Regions from separate parts of the Alteromonas sp. PRIM-21 genome, predicted to be linked through region 1. Evidence: predicted binding sites of a transcription regulator. Region 1 holds the regulator's gene; each other region holds the start of a gene.
What was found. The regulator MetJ, encoded in region 1, represses methionine synthesis genes. The targets are predictions, from matches to a motif close to TAGACGTCTAGACGTCTA.

Region 1 (11,136 bases):
TAATCTGAAAGGTTTAGCAGCGGGAAAGGTCATTGAACTAACCATAGCGCTAAGGAATCATCATGATAGTCCAACTTCAGTTCTTGTTACTGTTTGGATAGTTTGAGAGGTTTATATGTACCATTACACTGAAAGTGGGTTGTCAAATGTGTTTCTGAAAAATGGTGTTACTGTTGAGATTGTCGATGGGGAAGAATACACAAGTATTGACGACATAAACGGCCTAAATAGCGCGATAGCGCAAGCGATTGTAAACACCAACAAACCTCTTGCCCATGATGAGTTTAAATTCTTACGTATTGAATTAAATATTTCTCAGAAAATACTCGCGACTCGTTTTGGTGTCGATGAACAGACCATTGCACGTTACGAGAAGGGGCAAACGAAAATTCCAAGGACAACAGATGCTGCTTTAAGGGCGCTGTACATGGAAAGCCAAGAAAAGAATAATCCTGTTAGTTACTTTCTTGATCTACTTGCCGATACTCAGGCTGAAGAAGCTGCAAGTATAATTCGTCTTGAAGAAATTGAAGATCACTGGAAAAAAGTGGCAGACTAACCCTTACTTTTTCCAACAAAAAAGCCGACGTCATTCATAGAGTCGGCTTTTTACTAACTGTTTGTGTAGAAGTAAATACTCACAACCCAACTACAGGAAGAGGCCTCTACTTAGCAATTAATTAAAGGATGAAACGCGATAGGTCTTCGTTGTCCACCAAGGTTTCTAGGTGGCTGTTAACGTAATCTGCATCAATCACGAAGCTCTCACCGCTTTTTTCAGAAGCATCAAATGAAATATCTTCCATTAAGCGTTCAAGCACCGTGTGCAAGCGACGTGCGCCAATGTTTTCGGTGCGCTCATTCACCTGCCATGCTGCTTCTGCAATACGCTGAATGCCCGAATCATCGAAGCTGATATCAACCCCTTCCGTTTTCATTAACGCAACATACTGCTGAGTTAATGATGCATTTGGTTCGGTAAGGATACGTTTAAAGTCACCTACTTTCAGCGCAGCAAGTTCAACACGAATTGGCAGTCGACCCTGAAGTTCTGGGATAAGATCCGACGGCTTGCTCATTTGGAATGCACCTGAAGCAATAAACAAGATATGGTCGGTTTTAACCATGCCGTGTTTCGTCGATACCGTAGAGCCTTCTACAAGTGGAAGAAGGTCACGCTGTACGCCTTCACGAGAAACATCGCCAGACGTATTGCCTTCACGCTTACAAATTTTGTCAATTTCGTCTACAAACACAATACCGTGCTGTTCTACTGACTCAATAGCTTTTTCTTTCAAATCTTCTTGATTTACAAGGCGTGCTGCCTCTTCTTCAATAAGCAACTTGAACGCTTCTTTAATTTTCAGCTTCTTCTTTTTCTTTTGCGAACCAGACAAGTTTTGGAACATGCCTTGAAGCTGATTAGTCATTTCTTCCATACCAGGAGGCGCCATGATTTCTACGCCCATCTGTGGAAGTGCAACGTCAATTTCAATTTCTTTGTCGTCTAAGTCGCCCTGACGTAGCTTCTTGCGAAATGCTTGGCGTGTGCCGCGATCTTCAACGTCTTCTTTGTTGCCCCACGCGTCTTCTGGTGGAGGAAGCAAAACGTCTAAAATGCGCTCTTCCGCGGCTTCTTCAGCACGGAATTTCACTTTCTTCATTTCATTTTCTTTCGTCATTTTTACCGCGATGTCGGCTAAATCACGAATGATGGTTTCAACTTCTTTACCCACATAGCCCACTTCGGTGAACTTTGTCGCTTCAACTTTAATGAAAGGCGCGTTAGCAAGTTTAGCTAAACGGCGAGCGATTTCGGTTTTACCCACCCCCGTTGGACCAATCATCAAAATATTTTTTGGCGTAACTTCTTGGCGCAGCTCAGGCTCAAGCTGCATGCGACGCCAGCGGTTTCTAAGTGCAATAGATACGGCGCGCTTGGCATCTTGTTGACCGATAATGTGTCGGTCTAACTCGTGAACAATTTCTCTTGGTGTCATCTCAGACATGAATAAACCCTTTTCTAACAATACTTGTTGTACTTGCTACGCAAACGAGCGACAACAAGCCAATAACAGCTTTCGCTATTACTTAGTAATCTAGTACATCAACCGTTTGGCTATGGTTAGTGAATACGCAAATATCACCGGCAATGGTCAGCGATTTTTCAGCAATTTCTTTAGCACTTAACTCGGTATTATCTAAAAGTGCAGTAGCTGCCGCTTGTGCGTAGTTACCGCCAGAACCAATAGCAATAAGATCTTGTTCTGGCTGCACTACGTCACCGTTACCGGTAATAATAAATGACGCGGTTTCGTCGGCTACAGCAAGCAGGGCTTCGAGTTTGCGTAACGCCCTGTCGGTCCGCCAGTCTTTGGCAAGTTCAACCGCCGCTTTGGTTAAATGGCCTTGGTGCGCTTCAAGCTTGGCTTCAAAGCGCTCAAATAGCGTAAACGCGTCGGCCGTGCCGCCCGCAAAGCCCGCAAGAATTTTGTCGTGGTACAAACGGCGCACCTTGCGCGCATTCCCTTTCATTACTGTGTTGCCCAGTGATACCTGTCCGTCACCGGCCATTACCACTTGATTCCCACGTCGTACAGATACAATCGTTGTCACGTTATTTCCCCGTTTAGCTGGGCGCTGCTGCGTTTTATACGTACCTTTTAGAGGAACTAGGGCAGCAGCGTAATAATTCAATAACAAATAAGTGGGGGAAGGCTTTTTAATTTCAAGGGTAGGATAGAATAATGTGCGCTCAGCGCTGCTTACTATATAGGCTTAGCGAAATCGATATCCTTCAATTTCAAAACCAAAACCACTTTCGTAGCCCTTAACATACACCCACCCTTTATTCGGTAGGCGTTTGTACTCGCTTTCCCTTAAGCATAAGCGCCCATCAGACAGGGGGCCGTTCTCTTTTAGCAAAAGTGGATGTCGACAGCGTTTAGAGCCGCTTCCTTTTTCATAAGCAAATTTTCGTTCGGTCTCTTGTTTATCGGACGCTAAATGAATTGTGTAGGGCAATGCCGTATCAACAAAACCAAAGCATAAGAAGAAGGCTAGTAGCGGCATACCAATTAACGTCATTTTTCCACGCAAATCTTTAGTCACAAACTGCGCGTGCCGCTTATCGACAAAAATGGAGAGGTAATAAGAGGCGCTGTAGGCAAAAGTGAGAAGTACGATGGCCCATGTGGAATTGTTTATCCACTCGCTAATCACGATAAAATTGGTAAAAACCGTTACAAACAAAGCACCGATAAGTACCAAAAAGGTAATGTTCGATATGCGTGTGACCAGGTGTAGCTCAGACCATTTAGGTCGAGAAATGTGCTCATCTTGAAAGGCGCTATCCGCATCATCTTCGAATGGCTGCGTTGCGCGCTTAGTAGCGAGCTCATTCTTTGCTGCCTGATAGCGCTCCGGAAAGGCCTGCTTATCGATATTTTCCAGAACGTCCTCAAGCTCTTCTATGCTATAAGCGGCGTAGTCGGGTTGTTCGGTGATGGCAATATTCATTAATACTTCCTTGTAATCGTATACTTCCGCTACGCGCTATCACTGCGCCGTATGCAGCGCATTAAGTGTCACCGACAATGAACTGCTACAAATTCCAGTACCAAATTTGGCATGTGGCAATGTTCACCTTACGTAGGCTGTGCTTGGCTTTCTCCGCATCGCGCTTAGACTCATAAGGGCCAAGAATAACGCGGAACCAATCACCATTGCTGCCGGTGCTGTGTCTGATAAGCGCTTCTAAACCCTGGAATGCAATTTTGGCTTTCATCTCTTCTGCTTGGGCGCGGGTTCTAAACGAGGCGCACTGCATTAAATAGCGTTTATCCGACTTTTCCTGCTCTCTTACTTCAACTTCTACTTCGTATCCTGGCAGAGTCTTGATGTATTCCCACTCTTCTTCAGGCAGTTCAGGTAAAGATTCTTCTGTTGGGGCAACGGGTCGTGAGGCTTGAGTATCTACGTCATCCTCTACATTGTCTTTTATCGACCATAAAAATACACCGAAACCAATCACTAGAGCGAAAATGCCTATAAGGCGCACGATAGGAAGCTTCCCAGAAACTGGGCCGTTAGATTGTGCGTTTGATCGCGTATTTGTAGCCGGTTTTCTACCTTTACCAGCAGCCTTCTTTTTTTGAGGAGAGCGTCCACGAGAGACATAATCGCGTTGAGCCATAGTCGGCAATATTCCTACTTGTTATCGTTGTTTGTATGCGTAAGAAAACGTCATATACCAAGTCTATTAGAAGGGCTAGTGTTTCAGCCTCTTCAATCTTGTTAAAATTTTAACGTATTGCTACCCAACAAGCTAACTGAAATCAGTAGGATCGATATCTATCGACCACCTTACCTTCATAGCCTGTGGTAACGCCTGTAAAAATGGCAGCGCCAAACGCAGCGCGTTATGAAGCGGCGCACGCTTTTCATGGCTGCATACCAGCATAAACCGAAACCTGCCTTGCCGTTTTTCAATTAAGCAAGGAAACGGACCGTTTATATTAATGGCGTGCTGTTGACTAAACACCTGCTTACTTTCCTGTAGAAAGCGATAAGCCAAACTGCTATCGGTAGCCTCGGCGCGAATAACAAACTGGCTAATAAAAGGGGGTAACCCTGCTGCCTTACGCTCCATTAAAGCGTGCCGTGCGAAATGCCCATAGCCATTGTGCACTAAATCTTGTAGCAAAGGGTGATGAGGATTGTGGGTTTGAAGCCACATTTCACCAGGTTTGCTTGCGCGCCCCGCTCTTCCAGCAAGTTGAGTAACAAGCTGCGCGAGCTTTTCTGGTGCTCTAAAATCCGCGCTAAAAAGAGCACCATCACAATCTAGCACTGCTACTAGGGTGACATGAGGAAAGTGATGACCCTTTGATAGTATCTGGGTGCCAACTAGCAGCTGGTACTCTTGGCGATTAATAGCATCAAGGGTTTGGTGAAGCTTGTCCTTGCCCCGCACGGTGTCACTGTCAATACGTACTTGTTTAACGCCTGGGAATAAACTTGCAAGCCCTTGCTCCACTTGCTCGGTCCCCGTACCTGCCGTTACTAATTCATTGTGATGGCACGCTTCGCAGTTCGATGGCATTGAACGCATGCCACCGCAGTGGTGGCACTGTAATCGGTTTTGGGCTTTGTGTACGGTATAAGGGCGGTCACAGCGCTTACACATTACGGTTTCACCACAGCGATGACAAAGTAGCGCTGGCGCATAACCTCTTCGATTCACAAACACCAACACCTGATTTCCTGCGCTAATATGCTGACGCATTATCGTTAGCAGACCTTGTGAAATGCCGTAATGAATAGGTTGGTCGCGCGCATCCAGCACATGCTGATGTGTGCTTTTCGCACCTCCCGCTCGCTTGGTTAGCTGTAAGTGAGCATAGCGGCCGCTTAGTGCATTGTTGAGTGTTTCAAGCGCGGGCGTGGCACTGCCTAGTAAAAGAGGAATATTGTGCTGCTTGGCACGCATGGCTGCTAAGTCACGGGCGTGGTAGCGAAGCCCATCTTGCTGTTTAAAAGACTCGTCATGCTCTTCATCCACAATCAACATGCCGGGGTTATGCAGCGGCGTGAAAATAGCCGAACGAGTACCAATGATAATACCGAGTTCACCGGCTTTAGCACGCTGCCAAACATGTAAACGTTCTTTATCAGAAATCTGAGAGTGCAAAACGCCCACCGCAATGCCAAAGCGCTTCTCAAAACGAGATACCGTCTGAGGTGTAAGCCCAATTTCAGGCACAAGTATAAGCACTTGTTTTCCGCCGCGCAGTAAAGGTTCAATGGCCTGAAGGTACACTTCCGTTTTACCGCTACCGGTAACCCCTTCAAGCAAACTTACCGCGAAGTTACCTTGCTGACGATTAAGCGCAGCAATGGCAACTGACTGTTCACTGTCTGGAATTGGCTTTTCAGAAAGCGATAACGAGGCAAGCCAACTACCTGGCTTAAATTCAGGTGCTATTTCTTCGATACGTACCAAAGACTTTTCAACGAGCGCTTTAACTGCAGGTGCACCATATTGTTTTCGCGCTTGCGACGCTAATAAAGCTCCACCAGCCAGCGCGGCAAAGCAAGCTTGTTGCTTCGGCGCTCGCGATAGCGTTTCTGCAGCCGTTTGCTCACCGTCTTCGGTAAACATTAGCATGTCTTGTGGCGTTGGGGCCGCCGACTCGCCTTTGCGTAATAAAACAGGCAACATGGCGTGCAGTACTTCACCTGGCGCATGATGATAATACTGCCACAGCCACTGTGCCATTTTCAGCAACACATCATCGATAATAGGGCTATCGTCAAGTACCGACTCGATAGCTTTTAACTTGTCGACGTTGTCAATTTCACTTTCATTTTTTTGCAGGGTTTCGACGACCACACCCACCAATTTGCGTGGACCAAAAGGCACATTCACTCTTACACCCGCACTGAGTGCGTTGTCGTGAGTATATGTGAAAAGTTGGCGCAGTGGCACTGGCACGGCAACTTGGATAAAGGCCATTGCGAACGTTCTACCTTATTTGATGACTTTTACAGCGCGCAAATTGCTTGCTGAGCGTCTTACACTGAAACTATTTATTTAGAGGCTACATGCATACCTGTAGGTTACAGCAATGTGCGCTGCTAGCAGCTAGCTCCCCCCCTAGCTATACCTCTAGCTATTACCGCACAATTTTACCATTAGCGCATATGGGCCTAGCCTTGAAAGACAAATATTTAAACATACTTTACTGGTAAGCATGAAAGGAATGTTGTTTGTTTAGGCTTCTTGTTGAGTTCTCTTGTTTAACATTTGGACAAAAACCGCTTGATCAAGCCACTTCCATCCTATATTATGCGCCGCTCTTTTTGCGATGGGTTGTTCGTTGAACGACTTATCATTTGAATTAAGTAACGTATGGTGTGCGACTTCGGGTTGTATAGCGATACGGCCTTATTATTTGAGGTAACCCAATGAAACAAGATATCCACCCTAAATACGAAGAAATCAAAGCAACTTGCTCATGCGGTAACGTATTGAACATCCGCTCTACGCTTGGTAAAGACATCAACCTAGACGTATGTTCTTCATGCCACCCATTCTACACTGGTAAGCAACGTAACGTTGATACTGGTGGTCGTGTTGACCGCTTCAAGAAGCGTTTCGGTGCATTGGGCAAAAAGTAAGCCTGATATCGAGTTCGAAAAAAGCGCCTATATGGCGCTTTTTTATTGCCTGAAGGTTACTATTCATGTCAGAAACTACTGTTGAATAGCTTCCACTTATGCAAGCGCCTCTAATTAAAAGCTAATTGATCATATAAATAACGCTTACACTTAAAATCAAAACACTCATTATACTTAATGAAATTTTTTGATTCCTGACAGATGTTTATCCCAGTCTCCTCTACTTTGTTTTTTACACGCCTCTTCACTGTCAAAATAAATACCAACAGGAATAGACTTTATAGATTCAAGGGCTATATTCACCTGGTTTATGAAGTCCATATCCCAACCGCTTATCAATGCTTGCTGTTTCTCCCACTCCGTATTAAACACGGCAATAACTTTAGGCGCTTTCCAAGGCCCTAGATGCGTAAGCCATACAAAACCATTATGGTCAGATTTTACGTTTTCACACACGTCAGTTAGCACTGCGACTAGTTTTCTTTCTGTCATATTCTTTGTTTTAAAAGCTAGCTTGTAAGGTTTCTTGTCGTATTTTATCAGATAAATGAAAGCGAAATTAAAGAGGTTTATCTTTGTGCAATATTATCTAGCACTGTTTTTAAGAATATAAATTGATAAGTATTTTAGCCGTTAAAGCACCCGCATCTATAATACCATTACAATACACCCTCAAAATATTAAGCGGTTTAATAATAAATTTTATGAATGACAATTATAGGCTTATTTTACTGGTCTAATTAGTATGCCTCACCTACATTGATAATTGAGAATTCTGATCAGATATGTACACAGTGATTGGCTGTGTTAGAGTTGCGATCGGCACCTTGATAGTGAGCATTAATTTTATGAATAATGCTTTACTATAAAGGCTCGTGGCGCTTTTGGATATAAATGTAGGTCTAAATGTTAGTCCTAATATCAACAGCGATATGTGAGGAAAGTCAGAAAGCGTTAACGCTAGGTCTGCAGTTTCCAACGTACCACACCAGTGCTCACAACTATTTATAATCACTTTTGTCATTAGTTGGTTGTAACGCGCTTATGTTTATCTACCTATAACTACAACGATAATAAAATAGCTACAGAGCGTGAACGAAAACACCGATGAACCCTACATCTAAGGATACTTTTTTACATGTCAGATTTTAGACAACGCGCACTTGACTATCACGCCAGCCCCACACCTGGAAAAATTCGCGTAGAGCTATCTAAGCCTGCCGATAGCGTCGACGATCTTGCTCTTGCTTATAGCCCGGGTGTTGCCGAACCGGTGAGAGAAATCGCCGAAGATGCAGATAATGCCTATAAGTATACGGGTAAAGGCAACCTTATTGCTGTTATTAGTAACGGAACGGCAATTTTAGGATTAGGCAATTTAGGCCCATTAGCTTCAAAACCTGTCATGGAAGGTAAAGCGCTTCTATTTAAACGCTTTGCTGGTTTAGATGCCATTGATATTGAAGTGAAACATCGTACGACGGAAGAATTCATCAATACTGTAGCTAATATTGCTGATACGTTTGGCGGTATTAACCTAGAAGATATCAAAGCGCCGGAATGCTTTGAAATTGAGCAAGAGCTCATTAAGCGCTGTAAAATCCCAGTATTCCATGATGATCAGCACGGAACCGCTATTGTAACCGCCGCAGGTATGCTTAACGCTTTAGAGATTCAGGGCAAAAATATAGAGAACGCTAAAATTGTTTGCATGGGCGCTGGCGCAGCAGCGGTTGCCTGTATGGAGCTACTGATTAAGTGTGGTGCCCAGCGTGAGCGTATCTACATGTTAGATAGAAAAGGCGTTATCCACACTCGTCGCGAAGATTTAACTGAGCACAAGAAGCTGTTTGCTAACAACACTGATAAGCGCACCCTTGAAGATGTAATGGAAGGCGCAGATATCTTTGTCGGTGTATCAGGCCCTGATGTTTTACCTCCAGAAGCGCTTTCTTTGATGGCTGACAATCCAATTGTATTTGCATGCTCTAACCCTGACCCAGAGATAAAGCCTGAACTCGCTCACGAAGTACGTAAAGACCTAATTATGGCTACTGGGCGCTCAGACTACCCTAACCAGGTAAACAACGTGCTGTGCTTTCCATTTATTTTCCGTGGCGCTCTAGACGTTCGCGCTACAGCTATTAATGACGAGATGAAAGTGGCGGCAGTTGAAGCCCTTCGTGCTATTACAAAAGAACCCGTCCCAGAGGAAGTATTAGCCGCAAGTAAAAGTGACAGCCTAACGTTTGGTAAGGATTATATTATTCCCAAGCCTATGGACCCACGTCTGTGCGAGCGTATTGCTACCGCTGTATCTAAAGCGGCTATTGAGTCGGGCGTTGCACGAGTGCCTGAAAGCCCGGAAGAATAAAGGTACATAAAAACGGCGCTGTGTTGTAGGTAATTACTTACATCCGCTAACATACAATACAGGGCCGTTTCTCTTTAATGCTAGATATCAGTCGTCTTCAGACACATCATTTTCGAAGCTTGGATCAATACCCATTTCTTCCATTATGCGCCTAGCTTCAGCCGGCACGCGATTAGGGTTGTCTTTACGCAGGTCATCGTCGTTAGGCAAAGGTTGTCCGGTAAACGCGTGTAAAAACGCTTCACACAACAGTTCCGAATTAGTGGCGTGGCGCAAATTATTGATTTGGCGGCGGGTACGCTCATCAGTAAGTGCTTTAAGCACATTAATAGGTATAGAGACAGTGACTTTTTTTACCTGCTCGCTCTTTTTCCCATGCTCTGCGTAGGGGTGAATATATTTACCGTTCCATTCTGCCATTGTACTAACTCGGTCTACTCTTTTTATATTATGAAGAGAAATTCTAAACAAGTTCACGAAAAGGTCAATTGAGCAGTGTAAACCTCTTGACGTCTAGACATATATTCTTTAATTTAGACGTCTAAACGTCTATAAGATTACACTTTTGAGAGTATAAACCATGGTTTCTTACGCACAAGGTATCGATGCATTAAACCAGTCCCTGTCGGAGCTGCGTGATATTGATGTATCTTTTGAATTCTTTCCGCCTAAAACGGAAGCCATGGAACAAACCCTGTGGAAGTCGGTTGAACGTCTAGCCCCGCTGAAGCCAAGCTATATGTCGGTTACTTACGGCGCCAATAGCGGTGAACGTGACAGAACCCACGATGTGGTAAAACGTATTCAACAGCAAACAGGCGTTGCTGCCGTTCCTCACTTAACCTGTGTCGACGCAAGCCGTGATGAATTAAAGCAAATTGCAAAAGACTACTGGGATTCTGGCATTCGCCGTATTGTCGCCCTGCGTGGCGACTTGCCTAAAGGGGTAGACAAAACAGAGATGTATGCCTCTGACTTAGTTGCCTTACTAAAAGACGTTGCCGATTTTGATATTTCAGTTGCTGCCTACCCGGAAAAACACCCTGAAGCGCCAAATGCGCAGTTCGACTTGCTAAACCTTAAACGCAAAGCTGAAGCTGGCGCTACCGAAGCGATAACCCAGTTCTTCTTCGATACGAGTGTTTACCTGCGATTTAGAGACCGTGCAGCCGCCGCGGGAGTAGACTTAGACATAGTTCCAGGAATTTTACCTGTGACTAACTACCAAACGTTAGTAAGGTTTGCTGGCTTTACGGACGTGCACGTTCCCGGCTGGTTGCACAAGATGTTCGACGGTCTTGATGCAGATGATCAAGCCACTCGTAACCTAATAGGCGCTAATATTGCCATGGACCAAGTGAAGGTACTGGCAAAAGAAGGGGTGAAGCACTTTCACTTCTACACTCTCAACCGTAGTGAACTAAGCTATGCAATCTGTCATATGCTAGGTGTGCGCTCCGGCGATTGATTTTGTATAGCGGTAACAAAGCTATACAAGTAGATGACTAAAGGCGCATTCTATGCGCCTTTGTTGTATAAAGAATACATTAACCTTTTGCCACTGACGCCTACGCCAGTTA
Region 2 (11,136 bases), on a different contig from region 1:
TACGTCTATGGTATGGCGATCAGAGAAAAAATTCTGGTGAATAACCTTTACTGCTTTCTTAGCACGCTTACTTTCGATTACGGTGGAAATAGAACGCTCTGAAGAGCCCTGTGCGATAGCAACATTGTTTACTCGCGCTTGAGCAAGCGAGTTAAAGAAGCGCGCTGCCAAGCCTTTAGTTTGACGCATACCGTCACCAACCAAAGTAACAATGGCCAAGTCGTGACGCACTTCAATAGGGTCCAGCAGCTGGTTTTGTAGTTCTAGCGCAAATGCATCTTCAAGTAGCGTTAATGCACGGCTGGCGTCTTTGCTTTGAATGCAGAAACTAATTGAGTATTCCGAAGATGACTGAGTAATAAGGCTAATTGAAATATTAGCGTTAGACATCACCTCAAACACACGACTCGCCATACCCACCATGCCTTTAAGGCCTGGGCCGGCCACGTTGAACATAGTGACATTATCAAGCTGTGAAATACCTTTAACCGACGTCCACACTTCGCTTTTTTCATTACTGATTAGCGTACCAGGCGCTGCCGGGTTTAACGTATTTCTGATTAAGCAAGGAATGTGGTGCTGAGCGATAGGCCCAATAGTTTTGGGGTGAAGCACTTTTGCGCCGAAGTAAGACAACTCCATCGCTTCTTGATAAGTAAGCTTATCAAGCAGTACCGCGCCTTCAACTTGATTTGGATCAGCGTTGTAGACACCGTCTACGTCAGTCCAAATTTCACAGCAGCTTGCGTCGATACAGGCCGCCAAGATAGCTGCTGAATAGTCAGAGCCGTTACGTCCTAGGGTTACTTTTTCGCCTGCTTCATTAACAGCGACAAAACCAGGCATAACCAAAAACTCACTGCCATCAGTAGGTACATCTGTAAAACGTGCTTTACTTAGCGATACGTCGGCAATACTGTCTAGGTAATCGCCCTCGGCAAGTACATATTTAACTGGGTCGATAACGCGATTTGCGATCCCTTTAGCCGATAGCATAGCGCTAAAAAGCGTCACCGAGATGTATTCGCCAATGCTAAGAATACCAGCAGCAACATTATCTGGCGCAACGCCGAGCAGCTTAATGCCTTCAAGATGCTGTTTTAATACTGATAAGTGACTATTGATAAATTCCACCACGCTTGCGTGCTCAAACCCGTCGAACTCATCGTTTAGGTCATTGGCAATGCCGGTAACCGTGTCGTTCAACTTATCAAATAATGGCTGGAAATCTTCACCCGCGGCTGCTTGTTCACAAAGTAGTGAAAGCGCGTTCGTCACCCCTTTGGGGGCAGAAAGTACAACCGCAGCACCGTCGGTTTGGTGGGTTGCCGTGCTAATTTCCATAACGCGCATGTATCGCGGTGCATCGGCTAGAGAAGAACCCCCAAACTTTAAGACTTTCATATGCTGCTCCTTAAGGTTACGCATGCTAAAACGTGTGTAAAAAAAAGCCCGCTCTGTGTTAGGCGGGCTTTCGTTGTCTTTTGCTTACTTGCACTAGTCAGCGACCGCCCTTGTTAAGGTGGTAATTAACATAATGGTGGTGCGAGTAAGTAGAATCTTTTTCATACAAGCAATTTGCCGTATAGACGTCTATAAGTCAACCGCAGTTTTCACCACACTGTATTGCAAAATATGAAACACTCTTTAATTAATATTTCTTTTTAAGGTACAAATACGAGTTCAAGCTGTTTCTTAGTCGACTTACTAGTACTCTGATAGCTTTAAAACCTGCTTATTTCTAAGATCATTAAAACAGAACTCATCCAGTGAAAACCTTTCTTTAGGCCAAACTCGCCTTTAAAAATGGGGCTGTTGCACTTTGTTGGACCTCAGCAACCTCCTCTGGGCTACCTTCTGCAACGATTTCTCCTCCCTCATCACCTGCGCCTGGCCCCATATCTATAATGTGATCGCAAGCCCCAGCCACCTGCATATTGTGCTCAACCATCACCACCGTATTCCCCGCTTCAACTAGTGTGGTTAAATGCTGCATAAGTAGCGAGGTGTCTGAAAGGTGTAAACCTGTTGTAGGTTCATCGAGCACATAAAGGGTATTAGCATTTTGAGCACGTTTAAGTTCTGACGCTAATTTAATGCGCTGCGCCTCGCCGCCTGATAATTCAGTAGCACTTTGCCCCAGGGTTAAATAGCCAAGCCCTACATTCATTAGTATTTGAAGCCCCCGCGTAATGACTTGATTACTATCAAATACAGATAGCGCTTCTTCAACCGTAAGCGATAGTACATCAGCAATAGAGTGTTCGTTGTAACCGACTTCCAGTACGTTTTCGTTAAAACGCTTACCGTTGCAAACGGTACAGGGGGAATAAACACTCGGCATAAACAGTAGTTCTACCGATACCACACCCAAACCTTCACAATGTGGGCATCGCCCTTTTGCGACGTTAAACGAAAAATGACCCGCATCGTACCCACGGGATTTTGCTGCTTCGGTTGAAGCAAATAAACTTCTGATTTGATCAAATATACCGGTATAGGTTGCCAATGTTGAACGAGGTGTCCTGCCGATGGGAGACTGATCTACCACAACTATACGGCTTAACTCTTCAAGCCCGCTTTCAATGCGGCCTTGCTGCAGCTCACTTTCATTAGAAAAAGCGTCATGAGCAAGAAGCGAATTGGCATCAGTAAGCAGTTCCTTCGTTTCTCTTGTTTCTTGCGCTCGCTTTCCTTCTTTCTCGGTTGTACTTAAACCATCTTTGACCAACTCAACCAATGCTTGGCTAATCAAACTCGACTTTCCAGAGCCCGAAACGCCTGTGACGCAGGTCATCACACCAAGAGGAATATCAATATCAACATGGCTGACATTATTTCTAGACACGTCTTTTAACCGTAATACCCCTGACGAATTACGTTTGATACGCTGGCTTAGGGCTTTATTGTTAAAAACATAGTCTGCCGTTGGGGAGTTTTTTATGCTTGCCAGCTTCTTAACCGGCCCACTGTAAACAAGCTCACCGCCGTTCACTCCAGCTCTCGGACCTACGTCTACAACCCAGTCAGCGCCTTTGATAACGTAAGGATTGTGCTCGACAACAAGCAGTGAATTTCCCGTTTCGGTAATATTGTGAAGCGCGCGAATAAGCCCTTCTACGTCGCGAGGGTGAAGACCTGATGAGGGTTCATCCATCACAAAGACAACGCCAAATAAGTTTGATTTAAGCTGAGTTGCCAGACGTAATCGCTGTAGTTCGCCTACTGAGATACTTGTTGTACTTCTATCTAATGACAGGTAATGAAGCCCAAGCGCTATTATGGGTTTCACCCTTTCAATAATGTCGCCCGTAATATTGCGTATTACCTGACCACGCTCCGACGTATCGCCGTCAACTGAATTTCTTAACGCCTGAAGCTTTTCGTGAACTTGCTGTAGTGGCAGCCTTGAAAAATCAATAATATCTAAACCGTCAACTTTCACTGCTAGCGCATTTTGCTTGAGCTTTTTTCCACTGCAAACCGGACATGCTTCAACAGATATGAAGGGAGCAATTCGCTGCTTCATTTTCTCTTTTTGAGACGTTTTGAAAGTATCGAGCACATGACGCCGCGCGCTGATAAACTTGCCATTGTAGCTGGCAGATTCACCTTCTTGTTGTGCTTTTCGGGTTTGCGCTAAATTATAGTTTCGATAGACGGGTAACTGAGGCATTTCATCAGTGAATAAAATCCAGTCACGCGTTTTTTGAGGTAGTTCACGCCATGGAATATCAACATCTATACCTAACGATAACAGTACCCTTACAAGATTTTTGCCCTGCCAAGCGCCAGGCCACGCTGCCACAGCGCCCTCACGTATAGTGAGGCTGTCGTCGGGAACAAGGCGATGCGCTTGTGTGTCAAAAACTTTTCCAATACCGTCACAGTGTTCACATGCTCCTTCAGGCGTGTTGGGGGAAAAACCGTCTGCATATACAATGCTGTGGCCCTCGGGGTAATCGCCTGCCCGGGAATAAAGCATTCGCAGACTATTAGAAAGCGTGGTGATACTGCCAACGGAAGAACGTACTGAAGGTGCCCCCCGGCGCTGGTGTAGCCCCACGGCAGGCGGTAAGTCTTCTATTGCGTCGACGTCAGGTTTTTCCACCTGCTCGATTAACCGTCTGGCATAAGGTGATATTGAATCTAAATAACGGTGCTGAGCTTCTGCGTAAAGCGTACCGAAAGCCAAAGAAGATTTTCCTGAGCCAGATACACCGGTAAACACCACCACTTCATTTCGCGGTATATCGATACTGATATTTTTTAAGTTGTGTACACGGGCGCCGCGTACGTGAATTTTCCCCTTATCATTGTGCACTTCATCACCTGCATATCACCTTTATTAAAGAATATTTAGATACAGGCGCTGTATTTCGATCACTATTTTTAAACAAGCATGTCAGCTGTCTGATATGAGGTGTTGAGCTAAAAAATCCACCAGCAATCTAATTTTAGGTGCGACATTTCGGTTTGAAGGAAATACCGCCCAAATAGCCTCTTGCTTGTCTTTATACTCAGGGAACAGTTCTATTAGTTGACCTGAGGCTAGTGCTTTGCGCACGTAAAACCCAGGTAGTTGTGCAATACCTAAACCAGCAATCGCAGCGCTGCATAGGGCATTCCCGCTGTTATACCGTACTCTCCCCTGTACAGGAATTGATTGAATTTTATTATCGATAAGTAAACGCCAATAGGGCTGTGACCCCACCAGCAGCGAGTGCTCTTTTAACTCTTCTATGCTTTTAGGCTGACCTTGCTCTTTAAAATAATCCCTACTTCCGCATACAAATAAATGTCGGGTAGCCAGCTTTTTGGCAACTAAGGTCGAGTCTTCTAATTTGCCAATGCGGATGGCCAGGTCGAGCCCCTGCTCTACAATATCGAGCTTTTCGTTTGAAAAGGTGCATTGCACGCTAATGCCGGAATACTTTTGCATAAAGGTATTGAGCAGAGGCGCGATGAATGCTTCGCCGAAAGCGACGGGAGCGGTAAGTTTAATGAGCCCTTGCGGCGATGCTTGAAGTGCGCTTACAGATAGCTGGGCATCTTCAAGCGCTTTTAACGCGGGTAAGACTTGCTGAAAATACTGCGTACCCGCTTCAGTAAGCGATACGCTGCGCGTTGTACGCTGTAATAATTTTACGCCTAGCTGCTTTTCAAGTGATGCGACTTTGCGGCTTATCTGCGCCACTGACGTATCTAGCTTGTTCGCAGCTCCGGTAAAATTGCCAACATCGGCCACAGCACAAAATTCTGCTATTCCCTCAAGATATTTCATTATTGCCACTCGCTATCGATACGTTCTTCAACGCAGTACTTATTTCTTATTACATTCTATTTGGCAAAATTAATTATTACAAATATGAAATAGTGATTTACTAAAAACGTATTTATCATTAGTAATCCGTCTCCTATACTTTGGCCTATAAAGCATCATCGTATATTCATGATAAAGGAGTCATCACATGACATCGTTTAAAGATTCGTTGCAAGAAGGTCAAACGCACATCAAGTCAAAAGCTGCGGTGGCTTGGGGCCCGGGTGAGCCGTTAAAAATGGAAGAAGTTGACGTAGAGCTTCCTAAGAAAGGTGAGGTACTTGTACGCATCGTTGCAACTGGCGTATGCCACACTGATGCATTTACGCTGTCCGGTGATGATCCTGAAGGCGTATTCCCTTCAATTCTAGGCCACGAAGGTGGTGGTATTGTTGAAATGGTGGGCGAAGGCGTTACTAGTGTAGAAGTGGGTGATCACGTGATCCCTCTTTATACAGCAGAGTGCGGCGAATGTAAGTTCTGTAAATCAGGTAAAACTAACCTTTGCCAAGCAGTGCGTGAGACGCAAGGTAAAGGCCTAATGCCGGATGGCACAAGTCGTTTTTCTAAAGATGGTGAGCCAATTTATCATTACATGGGCTGCTCAACGTTTTCTGAGTACACGGTTTTACCTGAAATATCGCTAGCGAAAGTAAACAAAAATGCGCCGCTAGACGAAGTTTGCCTGCTTGGTTGTGGTGTAACTACGGGTATGGGTGCAGTACTTAAAACTGCAAAAGTACAGGAAGGCGACACGGTTGCTATTTTTGGACTAGGCGGAATCGGTCTATCAGCCATCATTGGTGCACGTATGGCAGGCGCAGGTCGCATCATTGGTATCGATATTAATGAAAGTAAGTTTGACCTAGCAAAACAGCTTGGCGCAACTGACGTGGTAAACCCACAGAATTTCGATAAGCCTATTCAGGAAGTGATTGTTGAAATGACGGACGGCGGCGTTGACTACTCGTTTGAATGTATCGGCAACGTCAACGTCATGCGTTCTGCACTTGAGTGCTGTCACAAGGGTTGGGGCGAATCTGTGATTATTGGTGTTGCGGGCGCAGGACAAGAAATTTCAACGCGTCCATTCCAGTTGGTAACAGGTCGTGTATGGCGCGGTTCTGCTTTTGGTGGTGTTAAAGGTCGCTCAGAGCTACCAGGAATTGTTGAACAATACCTAAACGGTGATTTTGGCCTTCAAGAGTTTATCACTCATACCATGGGCCTTGATGAAATAAACGAAGCGTTTGATTTAATGCATAAAGGTGAAAGCATCCGCTCAGTTGTGCATATGGATAAATAAGCTAAGTTGTACTAGCGCTATACATTTCAGGAGAAGCTCTGCTTCTCCTTTTCTTATAATATCCCTTGCTCTAACGCTTTGAGCACGGCCCTTGTTCTATCTCTTACGCCAAGCTTGGCCATGATCGATGAAACTTGATTCTTAATCGTGCCTGTAGATTTAAACATCGCATCCGCAATTTCCTTGTTGCTATAACCTGCGGCAACTAACCGAAGAATGTCGACTTCCCTCTCAGAAAGGGGCTCCGGATTTTCAAACGACTCAAATTCTACGTTCAGTCCTTTCAAGCCTTGCAACACTTTTTCGGTTACCGCGGGCTGAATCAGCGTTTTACCATTTTTTATTTGTGTAATAGTGTCAACCAGGGTTTCTAGCGATACATCTTTAAGCAGGTACCCTTTTGCACCAGCGCGCATAGCGCCATTTACCAACTCATGATCGTCAAACGTTGTAAGCATTAGCACCGGCGTATTAACCCCCTTATCACTTAGCGCAAGTAGAGTATCAATACCCGATAATTTGGGCATGCGTATATCCATCAATATCACATCACAATTTGAAGCGTTTTCACTGTCAATAAGCTGCTGACCGTTTTCATATTCCCCAACAACCTCAACACTGTCATCAAGCCCTAAAAGCGATTTAATGCCCTCTCGCACCAGCATTTGATCTTCAACTAAAATAAGGCGTGTTTTCATTCGCCCTCCGGAATGTGAATTGCGATGCGAAAACCCTGCTCGGTTTGTTGCCAGCTGATAGTTCCATTTAGCTCATGAACCCGTTCCTGCATTCCTTTGAGCCCATTGCCAGCCACCACATGACTTGAAGTGTCTGATCCGCTTGGCCCCGCCTCCTCTTGAACGCCTTCTTCATAAGCGCCTTCTGTATAGCTACATGGTGCTTTGTCGAAAAATTTTATGCTACTTGGCTGTTCGCCACTTAGTTTCTTATCAGCAGTATGCGGCACCATACTATCCTGCATTAGTAGTTTGTAAGCCCCGTTGTGTTGCGTTAGTGATATGGAAAAATAATGCGCCTGTGTATGGCGGACCACGTTAGTTAGCGCCTCCTGCATATTTCGCAACAGGCAATCGGCAATTCGCACGTTAGTTAACGTTAAATTATCGTCTATGTGTAGATTTACCGCCGGCCTAGGCAAGTCTTTAATCAGTGCGTTTACCGCTAATGAAAAATCAATAGCCGCATTTTCTCTGATGTCAGATATCGCTTCTCTGACATCAGAGAGTAAAAGCTTTGCAATACTGTGGGACTGCTCAACGTGTTGCTTTATGGCTTGCGATTCAGTGCTCTCTAATAAATCCGCCTTTCTCGACGCGACTTGAAGGTTGATGGTAAGCGCCGTCAAATGATGCCCTAAAACATCGTGAATGTTTCGCGCTATACGCAGGCGTTCATCTTGAGTAAGCGCCTGCTTCATTAGCTGCTGAGTACTCAGTAATTGTCGATTGAGCGCATCGGCTTCTTCTCGCGCTTTCGATTCTTTAATGGCCGTGTTAGACATGATCATAGCGAATACATTGAATGTCCAAAAAAGCGCTCCAGTTAACAACGCATACTGTTCATTCCATACTGCGCTTTGAATAATAACGGTAGGTAAAGAGATTGGAATGGAAAGGGTAACGCACTGCTTCCACGGCATGTAATAAGGGAGTATGGCGCAACAGATCACTACGAAAATAGCGAGGTAAACATAAGGAACAACCAATTGGCTAACAACCGCAATGAAATACATAAGACCCAAAATATAAAGGCTTGAGCTATTGTTCATTCGATGCTTACTAATGACGGTAAAGCAAATCGCTAGTGTAATAAAAATAATTGCTGCGGATAGTGTACGCCAATGCACTAACGAGAATTGGTTTATGAGAAAATAAAGCGCAGAGCAGCTTACCACCAACCAAGTAATACATGCTGAGGCGTGCTCTATATCCATTTTCACCTGCTTGTGAGCAGAGACTGAGATGTCCATTCGTGTCTGACTACCTATATCTTTTCGTTCTTATAGCGCTACTTTGACAAAAAACACAGTTCAATGCATGGGCCAGAAGTCACTTTTTAATTCATGACTTCTGGCACTGTTGTCAATCTCGTGAAGTTATCACTATAAACCTACAATTTTGTTCATTGCCAAAGGAAAGCAAGATGCAAACAATTCACGGCTTTATAGTAACGCTTCATATTTTAACGGGTGCTCTGTCACTTATACTGTTTTGGGTGCCTAGTCTTACGAAAAAGGGCGGAAAAGCCCACAAGCAATTTGGCGGTTACTACATAAAAGCGATGCTAATTACGTCTATTAGTGGCGTTATCAGTTCTACCATGGTGTTGTTTTTTCCACTAGTCATCTACCCAACAATACCTGAGCACTTTGAGTCTGTTGCATATTTCACTGCATACCTTAGAGGTCAATATCTCTTTTTGCTGATGTTAAGCCTGTTGGTATGGAACAACATAAAGCATTCCGTAGCGGTGCTTAAAGCGAAGCAAAATCTTGAGCAGCTGCGTACTATCGAGTATCTATGGCTACCCGTACTGCTTTTTGTCGTCGCTTCTATTGCGTTGTATCAGGGCATTACGTACGGCATCACGCTAACTTGTATCTTTGCCCCTATTGCGCTGTTAAATGCCATTGGTATTGGGCGCTATGTTTATCAAAAAGACATCGTTGCAGGTTCGTGGGTGACTGAACACATTGGGCATATCATCGGCTCTGGTATTGGTGCATATACCGCATTTTTTGCCTTTGGAGGACGCGCATTATTTGAAGGCTCGCCGTCACTGCAAATTGTCAGTTGGATTCTACCTGCTCTTATAGGCGTTCCTTTTTCAATCTGGCTTAGCTGTAAGTACAAACCAAAGTCGTCTATTAATAAGTCGCCTTCTTTGAAGCCTAAGGCGGTAAAAAGCTGAGGGCTTAACCCAAAATTTAACGGCTGTTATCAATGCTAATCTTGGGCCTGTTGACCTTTGCTGTATATCAAAGCTCAACGGGCGCTAAATGCAAAACTGAGGCTTTACCGTTTGGACAACACACAATCAAATGTGTAACGTAAGAAATGGCAATAACGCCACCACTAACCAGTGTGAACATCGAGCACTAAATTATGAAAAAGCACCAATCAGCAGCACTTAAAATATTGAAAGGCACATCATCATTTCAAACGTCTAAGCGCAGTCTCGCTGTTAGTGCGGCCTGTATTAGCTTAGGGCTAGGTTTAAGTGCACATGCGAACGCATATCATGAAGACAATTCAACACCGCAAACCAGTGACCAAGTGCAAATGAATACCACCCCCACACTTGCAACGCTCACCAACTACCAAAAAAACGCGCCCTTTATGTACTCTTCAGGCTTGCCTGATGCCTCTCACCTTTCTTTGCTAAAAGAGGAAGGGGTGACACACGTTATAGATTTGATCCCAGGAAATCGATCGAGTGAGATTTTAACTACCTCAGAATTAGGCCTCGACTACTTTAATGTGCCCGTTGATTGGGAAGCTCCTACGTTGGCTAACTTTTTAAATTACGCGGCATTTATGCAAAGCGTAGATGTTAAGAAGGACAAGGTACTCACTCACTGTAAACTGAATTGGCGGGGGGCTGCTTTTACCTACCTTTATAGAATTAACGTACTGGGTGAAAGTGAACAAACCGCAAAAACAGACCTTATGGCCATTTGGCACCCCAACCCTACATGGTACGCCTTTATGAACGAAGTTATCACCCACTACAATGGGGTAAACGGCAAACAAGTAGCGATGTCATTTGAGGCCGCCGTTCCTGAAAGCCAATGAATTTAAGCGATCCCTTAGTTAGCTTTTAAACCACTTCATTCCTATTACACATATATGAAATTTCAGATGCGTTATTGACACATACGGAATTTCATATACGATGCATCACATACGAAATTTCATATGTGATGATTTTTATGTCGAATTGTTGTGAACCCGCGCAATTAGCGCCCCTAGCATTTTTTAAATGCCTGTCAGAAGACACTCGCTTGAAGACGCTACTCATGCTTAGCGTAAAAGGCGAGCTATGCGTGTGCGACCTCACCGATGCGCTTCAACTAAGCCAGCCGAAAATTTCGCGACACCTTGCAGATTTACGTAAATGCGGTTTAGTGCTCGATACCCGTAAGGGCAAATGGGTGTATTACCAACTTCATCCTGACTTACCTGCTTGGGCACTAGACGTTATCAAAAACACGGCGTCGAATAATAGTGCATACATCGAAGAGGCATTAGCGAATTTGTCCTGCGAGAATTGCTAACTCCTACGTAGTGTGGTGCAAATCAATAGTGATGATTGCATCTTGGTAAGCCGCCAGTTTTCTATTTTTCAATATTTTTTCAACTTTTTGATAGCTATTCAAAATAGCGTCAGCCATTTAAATAAGGTTTTTATATGAAAATTTTATACATTTGTACGCACAACCGTTGCCGCAGTATTCTTTGCGAAGCCATCACTAACGCTTCTAACG
Region 3 (11,136 bases), on a different contig from region 1:
GCGCTGGCATCACGGCTAACCAGTATATCTCGGTCGGTATAGCTATAAACAAAGGTAAAGTCGGCAACATCAGCTTGATATTCAGCGGTTACATCAGCTATCAAGGTTTCATCAGTAAACCCTTCCTCAAGCAAAAGATACTGTTCGCGCTCACCCAATTGAATAGCAGGGCGTGTCGTAGTGTAAGGGTTTGCAAACACGTTGTAGACTTCTTCCCTATTAAACCCGTTCATCTCGAGTTCTTGGTAAATAAGTCGTGGCGTTATGGTGAGTTTATCATTAGGTGCGATAACAAACGCTACACGTCCGCCAGTTCTGTCACCGTCATTAACGTCCTCGCTAAACGCGCCGTTCTCACCAAGGGCATCAATAAAGCCCGCATAATCGGTACGATATACCACTGCGCGCATAGCAACTGTATCTGAGATTGGTACGTTCACCATACCTTTTACATGACCGCCTACACCGCCGTCTGTCACACTATTAAGGTTAGCTTCAAACTTACCTTCAAAGGTGTCTAATTCAGGCTGGTTGGTAATGTAACGAAGAGTCCCGCCGATAGAGCCCGAGCCGAAAAGTGTACCCTGCGGCCCACGTAGGGTTTCTATGCGGTTAAGATCAAAAAGATCGAGGTCTGGGGTAAACAAAGATAGTGAAATAACGCTTTCATCAAGATAGACGCCAACCTGCTCTTTAACGCCAGGTTGGTCTCGTACTATTTGCCCTGCCGATACACCACGCATTGAAACCTGACTTTGCCCCGGCCCCAAATTTTGAATAGAGACGCTCGCCACGTTTCTAGCGACGTCTTCCAAATTACCAGCGCCGCTGCGCTCAAAGTCTCGCTGGGTTTGTGCGTTAATTGAAAAAGGAATGTCTTCAATGGATTCAGCGCGCTTTGTTGCCGTTACTATAATTTGCTCAAAGTCATCATCATCCGCTTGTTGTGTGTCCTGTGCAATTGCACCAGAGCTAAGCAGCCCCATTACTGCAATGCTAAGTGTGCTTCGTCTAAACGACGGTTTTTTTATTTTAAACATAAGTTCATCCAGGTGGTTGTTTCTATTTTGTTATTAGGCAAGGGGGTAATGTGGCAAAAAAAATTGGCTTTTTCTATATATGGGAAATAAATATTTCTACTTTGGTAGTATAAGGTGGTTTGTATTTCATTGTGTTGCTTTTTTGTTAACTGCCTCTTTGGCGTTGAAAATGCGTCTAAAAGGTCAAAATAAGTGTCTATTAGGCTAATTACATCGCAAATAATCTAGGTATGATCCCGCTTAGATGAGATTTAGCTTTTACATAAAAATATCTTAGTTCTAGCAAACGATTGATGAAAAGATAGTCAAAGTGCAAAACCCTTACCCAAACCGAAGAGCAAAAACAAAAGTCATACGAGAGAAGTGCAATGGAAAAGCCAGTAAGAGCCAATGATTTACTAAAAGGTATGCTAGCAATTGTTGTTGCAAGTTTTCTGTGGGGGACAACAGGTACTGCAGCACAGTTTGCGCCCCAAATCAGCCCTCTGGCCATCGGTGCATTTGCCATGGGGATAGGTGGTGTACTGCTTTGCTTAAGTGCTAGAAAATCGCTAGTAGAAGATGCACGAATTTTATTAGCTAAACCACTTACCTTTTTATTTGGTAGTGCTTGCGTTGCAATTTATCCACTCGCTTTTTACAGCGCTATGCGCTTGTCAGGTGTCGCCATAGGTACTGTAGTATCTATCGCTAGTGCACCTTTATTCGCGGCGCTTTTAGAGTATTTTCTAAGTAAAAGGCCCGTATCTTTAAAATGGTTTATAAGCTTTATATTCGGCGCACTGGGAATTGGCCTATTAACTATGGGCAAAGCTGAGGGGGCGTTGGAGCTATCAGCGCCTAATAATAATCAGATATTCGGCGTTACTTTGGGGTTAATTGCAGGTTTAACTTACGCGGGGTATTCGTGGGCAGCAAAACAACACATTGACACTGGCGCAAACTCAAAGTCTGCTATGGCCGGTCTTTTCGGCTGTGCTGCATTAGTCTTGCTCCCTTCTCTTTGGTTTACTGGTCAGAACCTGTTTGCTAACGCTATCCACACGAGTGTTTCACTTTACATGGCCGTAGTGCCAATGTTTCTTGGATACTTGCTGTTTGGTTATGGTCTTCGCACTACTGAAGCCAGTAAAGCCACGCTTATCACACTCATAGAGCCACTGGTTGCGACACTTTTCGCTATCTTCCTTATTGGTGAAGTGTTCAAGCCTGTGGGGTGGGTTGGCATGACGCTGGTAAGCCTATGTCTGTTTATCCAATCAGTAAGGTTACCTTTTCTTTCAAAGCGCTATGGCAGAAAAGCAGCGGCATAGCCTTATTTAAACCAATTCACTATTCCTCTCGGCACTTGCCCAGTGATCTACCTTGTCGATGAGATCTTCAGCATCGAAAGGCTTACTTAAATAATCGTCCATTCCCGCTTCAACACAGCGCTCTTTATCACCTTTCATTGCATTTGCGGTCAGGGCGATAATCGGAACGTTTAGGTAACGCTCTCCAGCTTCCCCGTTTCTAATGCGCTTAGTTGCTTCAAAACCATCCATTTCTGGCATTTGACAATCCATCAAAATGACATCAAAGGTCACCTTCATTTTATTCAGTGCCTCTAATGCTTCTAAGCCAGATTTGGCGCTCAGGGTAGTATGGTTGCTTAGGTGCTGTTTCACGATTATCTGATTGATATCGTTGTCTTCAACAATAAGCACTTTACGCTTTTTACCTTTTTCTCGTTTTAACGAGGACGCGTGGTGCACAGGGACTAGCAAAGTTTCATCTGCAGGCTCAAGAGAAATAGTGAAAGAGAACGTACTCCCGTGGCCTTTTACACTTTCAAGTTTTATGCTGCCACCCATTAGTTCGCAAAGTTGCTTACTAATTGATAAACCTAGACCGGTTCCGCCGAACTTGCGGGTAGTTGATAGATCTTCTTGCGTGAAGACATCGAAAATAGTGCTTTGCTTATCTTGCGCAATACCTATTCCCGTGTCTTTTACGCTACATAAAAGTGTAAGGCTGTCGTCTGCGTCTTGTTTAATACTAGTAGTTACTTCAATGTATCCAGTGTCAGTAAACTTGACGGCGTTGCCCAACAAGTTCGACAAAATTTGCCTGAAACGCACGTCATCACCTTGTACAACGTGGAATCCCTGTAAATCAAAGTGGAAGTGTAGCTCAAGACCTTTTTCCTGGCACATGATGGCGTACTGACTTTGAAGATTTTCAAGGGACTCTAAAATATCGAAAGGATTATCTTCGATTTGTAGCTGCCCTGCTTCAATTTTAGAAAAGTCTAAAATGTCATTTACGATATGTAAAAGGCCTTGAATACTAAACTTAGCGAGTGAAAGGTAATGCTTCTGCTCTTCAGTAAGTTCAGAGTTCGCCATTAGCTGCAAAACACCAGATATGCCGTGTATAGGCGTGCGTATTTCGTGGCTCATACTTGCTAAGAAGCTAGACTTCAGTCGAGCAGACTCTTCGGCTTTCTCTCTCGCGTCTTGAAGGTATTGCTCCGTTTGTCGTTGCTGCGTAACATCTTGCTGAAAACCGATGTAATGCGTCACTTCGCCATTAGTTTTAACTGGGGTCAAATTTAATCGGTTATAAAAAGCACTGCCGTCTTTTCTGTAGTTAAGTAGTGTAGTTTCAATAGGCTCTCGTGTCGCAATGGCTTTGCGAATTTGCTCAACGGTTTGCTTACTGGTTTCATCACCTTGCATAGAGCGACAGTTGTGCCCAATCATTTCGCTTCGTTTGTAGCCAGTTAATTCTTCAAATGCACTATTTACATAAATAATTGGCTGTCCGACTCGTTTAACGTCAGAAATAATAATTGAAACAGTCGCTTCATCCATCGCGTGGGTAAGTACGTTTACGTGGCTTTCTAATGCGCGCTGCTCAGTAACGTCACTTCCTACATATATATCACCACGAATATTGCCATTTACGTCAGCAAGGGATGCTTTTGTCCAACGAATATAACGTTCTTTGCCCGAATTAACTGAAAAGTGCGTCAGCTCATCGCTCTGCTTCGCTGATAACTTCCGTACTATCATCTTTAATATTGCGTTCTTTTCACCGTATTGGTCATCGCAAAACATGTCGAAGCGTTTATTTGAAATGAGGATTTCTTGATTCTGATCGACCACGACCAGCATGTCGCCCATCGATTCTAATACATTAGAAAACTGCTCGTTAGAGAGTGATACCTCGGTCAAGTCCCAGATAAGCTTATCGAAAGCGGCTCGAATGTCGGCTAACTCTTTTGCCTCAACTTGCGATTCATCGTTTAAATACGTTGTATTGTCACTGTTAAGGCGATTTTTAATATCGTCATAAAGCGTTGAAAGGGTTCGCTCGGCCAAGGTTCCGGTCATACTCACCATATGCAATATAATGAAAATGAACCCCACAACCATTGCTAATAAAACAATGCCTGTCCAGGCAACCTCTCTGTATGCAGTAATAGTTGGCTTAACGCTATATAACTGAAGATTCTTCCAGCTGGTTTGCTTAATAGAATAACCACTTTGGTTAAACGCTAAAAAGCTTGAGTTTGGCGCTATTAAAGAGGGCTCGCTACTAAATAGTACGTTTCCGTTTGAATCTGTGACTAACTGGTTAGTAAGTCTAGGGTAGGGCGCGAGTAATGATTGAAGGCTATCGACGTACATGACAAGGGCACCTTCAGAGACGCCATTGAGCAGAACGGGGACGCTGATGACTACTCCGTATTTAGATACGGATGAAAAGGTGTTTGATGAGCCAAGCGTTTGCTGACGCCAAGCACTGCTTAACGACTCAGGAAGCGTAGCACTCCAGTTTTTGTCTATAACTTTCTCACCTGCAAAATCAAACAGTGCAAATTCTACAGTTTTTGCCTGGGTAAGATTTAAAGAGCGAAAAAACATAGGTAGATAATTATCTCGCTGCTGTATATCAACCAGCGAATTAATAATAATGTCGTTTGCCGCTAGATCAGCTAGCTGACGCGTTGTATCGCTAACAATGAAGCTAATATCTTGCTCGAGCCCTTCTACCGACTGCTGCTGAAGGTCATTACTTTGCTTAACAATGAAGTGAAAGGAAAGGGCAACTAGCGTAATAGACAGCACTGCTATTAGTAGCGCTAGCCTTGGGATCATGCTTGAAAGCAATAAAGAACGCAGCCTCATAGGTTCATGCTGCATTATTTCTTGCCCGTTGTTACCAAATGGCCTTTATCATTAATCTTCGTCATAAAATAATCCTTTGACCAAAGTGCATCATGCCTTTCTTTAGTGAATGGAGCTTCATAGTATTTAACAGCGCCCTGAATGTCTTTGAGCGATTCTAAAGCGTTGCGCAACTCGTTAACTTGTATGCTATTTGCTTTATCGGCAGCGATAGCAATTAAATGAATTAAATCATAAGCATGGGCTAAACCCGTGACTCCTTCAATAGCTGCTGCATCAATAAGTCCATATTTATTATAATAGGCTTCTAACAGTTGTTTAGCCTTGTTATTTTTCTGATGGTGGAAGTGAAACGTTTGAAGAACTGATATGTCGTGCTGATTAATAGGGTTGGCTAGTTGAGATGCGAACTGACCTGACGCTATACCCCAGTGAGAAACAACAGGAAGCGAGCTTAGGCCTTGTTCAGCCAATGCATCTACAACAACCACACCTTCAGGTACGTTGGTAACTAATATGACACTGTCTGCCTTCGAATCTTTTATCGCCTTAGCATCTTCAGAAAAATCTTTCTGTTGCCAATTAATCCAATAGGTTGCGCTAATGTTTATCCCTTGATCCTGTGCCGCTTTAGTTAAAGACTCAAGGTTAGAACGTCCCCATCCTGTTCGTTCTAGAACCAAAGCGACATTAGATAATTCTCTGGATTTTACAAAGTCTATCAGTACAGACGCTGCTTCAGCGTCACGTACTGAGATTCGAAAAATGTTATTGGGGGAATGATCATTGTCTACTATGGGGGTGCCGGCGGCCCAGGGAACCAGCATGAGAATATTCTTAGCATGTATAATATCAATTTCCGCAAGCACCACAGGAGTGTGTACTCCACCAATGACGGCTAGTAAATTTGGCATTTGCGCAAACTGTTCAATATTGTAAATACCGCGAGCAGGATTTCCTCGATGATCTTTCTTAATCACTTTAAGTGTACGACCAAGTATCCCCCCATTTGCGTTAATTTCCTCGACGGCTAGCTCTACGCCTCGAGTAATAGCAACGCCTCCCTCTACAGCTACTGCCGAGAGATCTGCATCAATACCTATAATTAGCGGCTCTTGAGTACTTTTAGCTTGGCATGAATTAAAGAAGGATATAAAGCAGAGGAGCGCTGATAAAATAAGATGTACACGCATGGATTAGCCACCTGATTGATTACCCTTAAAAGTGTATAGCAATGTGCTGAGCGTTTTATTATTTACGCATTATCCTTTAGTCTAAGTTTGCTTGTTATACGAACAGTTTTTCGATGAAACACCCTTTATACTTCCGTTAGGAATAAACCAATGTGGCACGATTCTACTATTGAACAAAAGGCGTGAAGCTAAATGATTGTTTAGTGAACAGCTATGTGAGAGCGCAGAGCACGGTAAAAATTAAAACATACCTGTGCCAGTGAGAAGGATATCCTCTTTTGCTAACACAAATTAAGGAGAACAGTAGTTTGGAGTATAAGTGCGAAATACAACATTGCCTACAATTATAGATGTGGAAGCAAGTGGATTTGGGGCGGCGAGTTACCCCATAGAAATAGGCATTGTGCGCTATGATGGTGCAAAGTGGTGCAAACTACTGAGGCCATTTGACTCTTGGGTACACTGGGATACAAAAGCAGAATCGCTTCACGGCATCTCTCAACAAATGTTGCAAGCACGTGGCGAAGAGCCCCACAAAGTGTGTGTTGAGCTAAATAACTTTTTAGGGAATACCATTGTATACAGTGACGGGTGGGTGGTTGATAATCCTTGGTTGATTAAGCTTTTCTCGACTGCGCAAGTTGAAATGTCATTCACCTGCCGTGCCCTCGAATATATATTGAGTGAGTCTCAAATGGATAATTGGCACGACGTCAAAAACAGTCTTTCCGCTGAACTAGACGTAAAGCGTCATCGGGCGAGTTCCGATGCAATGATAATTCAGCAAACCTATGCTAAAACAATGGCGCTCACTCAGAAGTGATTCTGTGTTGCCTTTTCAGTAAGGGGAGCGCAATTTTGGCGTCGCGGCCTTCGCTAAGCCATAGGTAGTTATATTACTAGAACAGGTAATTAACACCTAAAGAAAGCGCCATATTCTCTTCTTCTCCAACTTGTCTATGCTCTAGCTCTACGGCCATGTTTAATCCTTCGCTTTGGCCAAGCAGCCAACCTAATCGCGTAAAAGTACCTACATCGTGCGGTAAATAAAGCCACTCGGCATAATGTTGAAAAGCGGTATTATTTGTTTTGTAGGTTGCATAAACCTTCTGCGGCACCCAAGTGTTGAAACGCCGGCTGGCGCTAAACATACCTTGTGAGCCCGCTGGATAGGTATAGGTGTTATCGTAGAGGTAGGTTTCGGTCGTGGATTGAACGCGGTACATGCTGTTTAGCTGCCACCGAGCTATCTTCTTGCTCTTAAACTGAATTGGGCTGTAGTTGGTATTGTTTACTTCCGCGAACGCGGGCAAGGCCGTTATTGAGACAGCCAGTGCAAAGGCGAGGAAAATACCAGTAACCATATTCATGGAAGAGCCCAAGTTGTTGTTGTTATCATGGCTTGTAAACAACCAGTAACTACAAGCAATAGTGTGTTCGTTATTTAAGCATAGACCCAAAAACAAAGGTTGGAAATAGCCTTTACCGTTTTTAATTTAGCTGGCTAGCTTGTTTAACTTGAAAGACTTCAACGAAAAACGCCGCCAAGCTGCATAGCTTCAATGTAAAGCGTAACAACCTAGCGGCGTTTTCAATAAGCGTTATATGCTTATTGGGTTAGACCGAAGCTTTCAGTGCTTCTGCTTTATCCGTTGCTTCCCATGGGAATTCGTTACGACCAAAGTGACCGTATGCAGCAGTTGGGCGGTATATAGGGCGCTCAAGGTTTAGCATTTGGATAAGGCCGTAAGGGCGCAAGTCGAAGTGTTCACGCACTAATGCTACCAATGTTTTTTCATCTACTACACCTGTACCAAAAGTATCGATGCTGATAGACGTCGGCTCTGCAACACCAATGGCGTAAGACACTTGAATTTCACAGCGCTTAGCAAGGCCCGCGGCAACAATGTTCTTAGCAACATAACGGCCGGCGTATGCTGCGCTGCGGTCTACTTTTGATGGATCTTTACCAGAAAACGCACCGCCGCCGTGACGAGCCATGCCACCGTAAGTGTCTACGATGATTTTACGGCCTGTTAGACCACAGTCGCCCATTGGACCACCGATAACGAATCGACCTGTTGGGTTAATGTGAAAGCGCGTATTTCCATCAATCCATTCGCTTGGTAGTACTGGCTTGATGATTTCTTCCATTACCGCTTCGCGAACCGTTTCAGTGCTTACTGAATCGCAGTGTTGGGTAGAAAGTACAACAGCGTCAATGCCCACTGGCTTGTCGTTTTCGTATTTAAAAGTGATTTGGCTTTTTGCGTCTGGACGCAACCAGTCTAGTTTGCCAGATTTACGTACTTCCGCTTGTTTTTGTACAAGGCGGTGAGAGTACGTGATAGGTGCCGGCATAAGTACGTCAGTTTCATCGCTAGCGTAACCGAACATTAGGCCTTGGTCGCCCGCGCCTTGTTCTTCTAGGCTTGCACGGTCAACACCTTGATTAATATCAGGAGACTGTTTACCAATAGCATTTAATACGGCACATGAATCGGCGTCAAAGCCCATGTCTGAGTGCGTATAGCCAATTTCTTTTACTGTTTTGCGAGTAAGCTCTTCAATGTCTACCCATGCAGAAGTGGTAACTTCACCACCTACTAAAACCATACCGGTTTTTACATACGTTTCGCAGGCCACCCGAGCGCGAGGATCTTGTTCTAATATAGCGTCAAGAACCGCATCTGAGATCTGATCAGCAATTTTGTCCGGATGTCCTTCAGACACTGACTCGGATGTGAATAAATGCGTGGCCATAAATGCTCCGTAAGCGTTAAATTATCAAAATAGTCGTATATTGTACTAAAACAAGTTATAAATACCAGTCTTTACTTCTAGACGTCTAAAAGTCTCTTTGTTACGAATAGTTGACATAACCCGATCATTTTTGGGGTTATTTCGATGTATAACAAAGACAAAGACATTAAGTGTTATCGACAATACCGTGGGCTTTATAAGCTTCTTTGATGTTTTTGGATTTACTTTCGATAATGGCAATGAAAATCCATTGAACTGAAAGGTGGCATGGGTAAGAATAGCCTCACATTCAAAAGTGCCTAGAAGTAGAGCAAGAGCAGACAATTGATGTTCCCCAATGCTCACATCAATTACTATCGTGGTACCAAAAGATACAAAATAAATCAGGAGACAACATGCCCTCTCGTCGTGAACTCGCCAATGCTATCCGTGCATTAAGCATGGATGCCGTTCAACAAGCTAAATCTGGTCACCCAGGCGCCCCAATGGGGATGGCTGATATCGCGCAGGTACTATGGGGTGATTTCTTATCACACAATCCTGCGAACCCGTCATGGGCCAACCGCGACCGCTTTGTACTTTCAAACGGCCACGGCTCGATGCTGTTGTACTCTCTACTTCACCTTTCAGGCTATGAACTGCCTATTGAAGAGCTGAAGAACTTCCGTCAGCTACATTCTAAAACGCCTGGCCACCCAGAGTACGGTTATGCACCCGGTGTTGAAACCACCACTGGCCCATTAGGTCAAGGTATAAGCAACGCTGTAGGTATGGCGCTTGCTGAAAAAGTACTTGCTGCGCAATTTAACAAAGACGGCCACACTATTGTTGATCACCACACCTATGCATTCCTAGGCGACGGCTGTTTGATGGAAGGTATTTCTCATGAGACATGTTCACTAGCCGGCACGCTAGGCCTTGGTAAGCTCATCGCGTTTTGGGATGACAACGGCATTTCAATTGACGGTGAAGTAGAAGGTTGGTTTACTGACGATACACCAGCACGCTTTAAGAGCTACGGTTGGGAAGTGATTGAAGGCGTCGACGGTCACGATGCTGAGCAAGTCAAAGCCGCCATTGAAAAGGCGCAAGCGAATACAGCGCAGCCTACACTTATTTGTTGTAAAACTACCATTGGTTTCGGCTCACCTAATAAAGAAGGTACTGAGTCTTGCCACGGTGCACCACTAGGTGATGACGAGATTGTCGCCACACGTGAAAAGCTTGGCTGGAGCCATGGTGCGTTCGAAATTCCAGACGATATCTACGCGGGCTGGGATGGTAAAGACAAAGGCTCAAAAGCGGAAAGCGCATGGAACGACGCTTTCGCAGCATACGAAGCAGAATACCCAGAGCTTGCAGCAGAATTCAAACGCCGTGTAAATGGCGAACTGCCAGCAGATTTCAGCGACAAAGCAGACGCAATTATTGCTGAGCTTCAAGCGAACCCACAAAACATTGCTTCACGTAAAGCATCGCAAAATGCATTAAACGCGTTTGGTCCGTTACTTCCTGAGCTATTAGGCGGCTCTGCCGACCTTGCGGGTTCTAACCTAACCATTTGGGAAGGCAGTAAAGGCGTTGAAGCAAACGATGCATCAGGTAACTACATTTATTACGGTGTACGTGAATTTGGTATGTCTGCCATGATGAATGGTATTGCCCTTCACGGTGGCTTCAAAGCATACGGTGCAACCTTCTTAATGTTTATGGAATATGCACGTAATGCGGTGCGTATGGCGGCGCTTATGAAGCAGCCTGCAATTTTCGTTTACACTCACGATTCAATTGGTCTAGGTGAAGACGGCCCAACGCACCAGCCGGTAGAGCAGGTGGTTGCGCTACGTGCGACGCCTAACCTTGATAACTGGCGTCCTTGTGATCAGGTTGAGTCTGCTGTGTCGTGGAAGTCTGCCATTGAGCGCACTGACGGCCCAACAACGCTAATCTTCACGCGTCAAGGCT

Region 2: thrA (bifunctional aspartate kinase/homoserine dehydrogenase I) is a predicted target of MetJ. The motif match lies at 1,579-1,596, and genes of this name have one in related genera.
Region 3: metK (methionine adenosyltransferase) is a predicted target of MetJ. The motif match lies at 9,242-9,259, and genes of this name have one in related genera.

Annotation. Positions count from the first base shown of each region.
Region 1 covers NZ_JADOEK010000013.1:47,473-58,608, reverse strand. Annotated here, with positions in the region: gene IW644_RS16735 (helix-turn-helix domain-containing protein) at 116-559, shown strand; gene hslU (HslU--HslV peptidase ATPase subunit) at 681-2,009, opposite strand; gene hslV (ATP-dependent protease subunit HslV) at 2,092-2,616, opposite strand; gene IW644_RS16720 (hypothetical protein) at 2,779-3,519, opposite strand; gene IW644_RS16715 (SPOR domain-containing protein) at 3,605-4,195, opposite strand; gene priA (primosomal protein N') at 4,328-6,517, opposite strand; gene rpmE (50S ribosomal protein L31) at 6,970-7,182, shown strand; gene IW644_RS16700 (hypothetical protein) at 7,357-7,674, opposite strand; gene IW644_RS16695 (malic enzyme-like NAD(P)-binding protein) at 8,321-9,556, shown strand; gene metJ (met regulon transcriptional regulator MetJ) at 9,644-9,976, opposite strand; gene metF (methylenetetrahydrofolate reductase) at 10,137-11,024, shown strand.
Region 2 covers NZ_JADOEK010000002.1:275,665-286,800, reverse strand. Annotated here, with positions in the region: gene thrA (bifunctional aspartate kinase/homoserine dehydrogenase I) at 1-1,404, opposite strand, end outside; gene IW644_RS05630 (excinuclease ABC subunit UvrA) at 1,784-4,324, opposite strand; gene IW644_RS05625 (LysR substrate-binding domain-containing protein) at 4,406-5,284, opposite strand; gene IW644_RS05620 (S-(hydroxymethyl)glutathione dehydrogenase/class III alcohol dehydrogenase) at 5,472-6,629, shown strand; gene IW644_RS05615 (response regulator) at 6,683-7,327, opposite strand; gene IW644_RS05610 (sensor histidine kinase) at 7,324-8,619, opposite strand; gene IW644_RS05605 (hypothetical protein) at 8,793-9,560, shown strand; gene IW644_RS05600 (hypothetical protein) at 9,755-10,444, shown strand; gene IW644_RS05595 (metalloregulator ArsR/SmtB family transcription factor) at 10,573-10,926, shown strand; gene IW644_RS05590 (arsenate reductase ArsC) at 11,061-11,136, shown strand, end outside.
Region 3 covers NZ_JADOEK010000004.1:271,118-282,253, forward strand. Annotated here, with positions in the region: gene IW644_RS08970 (TonB-dependent receptor) at 1-1,040, opposite strand, end outside; gene IW644_RS08975 (DMT family transporter) at 1,409-2,353, shown strand; gene IW644_RS08980 (ATP-binding protein) at 2,360-5,230, opposite strand; gene IW644_RS08985 (ABC transporter substrate-binding protein) at 5,230-6,408, opposite strand; gene IW644_RS08990 (3'-5' exonuclease) at 6,728-7,231, shown strand; gene IW644_RS08995 (hypothetical protein) at 7,308-7,778, opposite strand; gene metK (methionine adenosyltransferase) at 8,026-9,171, opposite strand; gene tkt (transketolase) at 9,567-11,136, shown strand, end outside.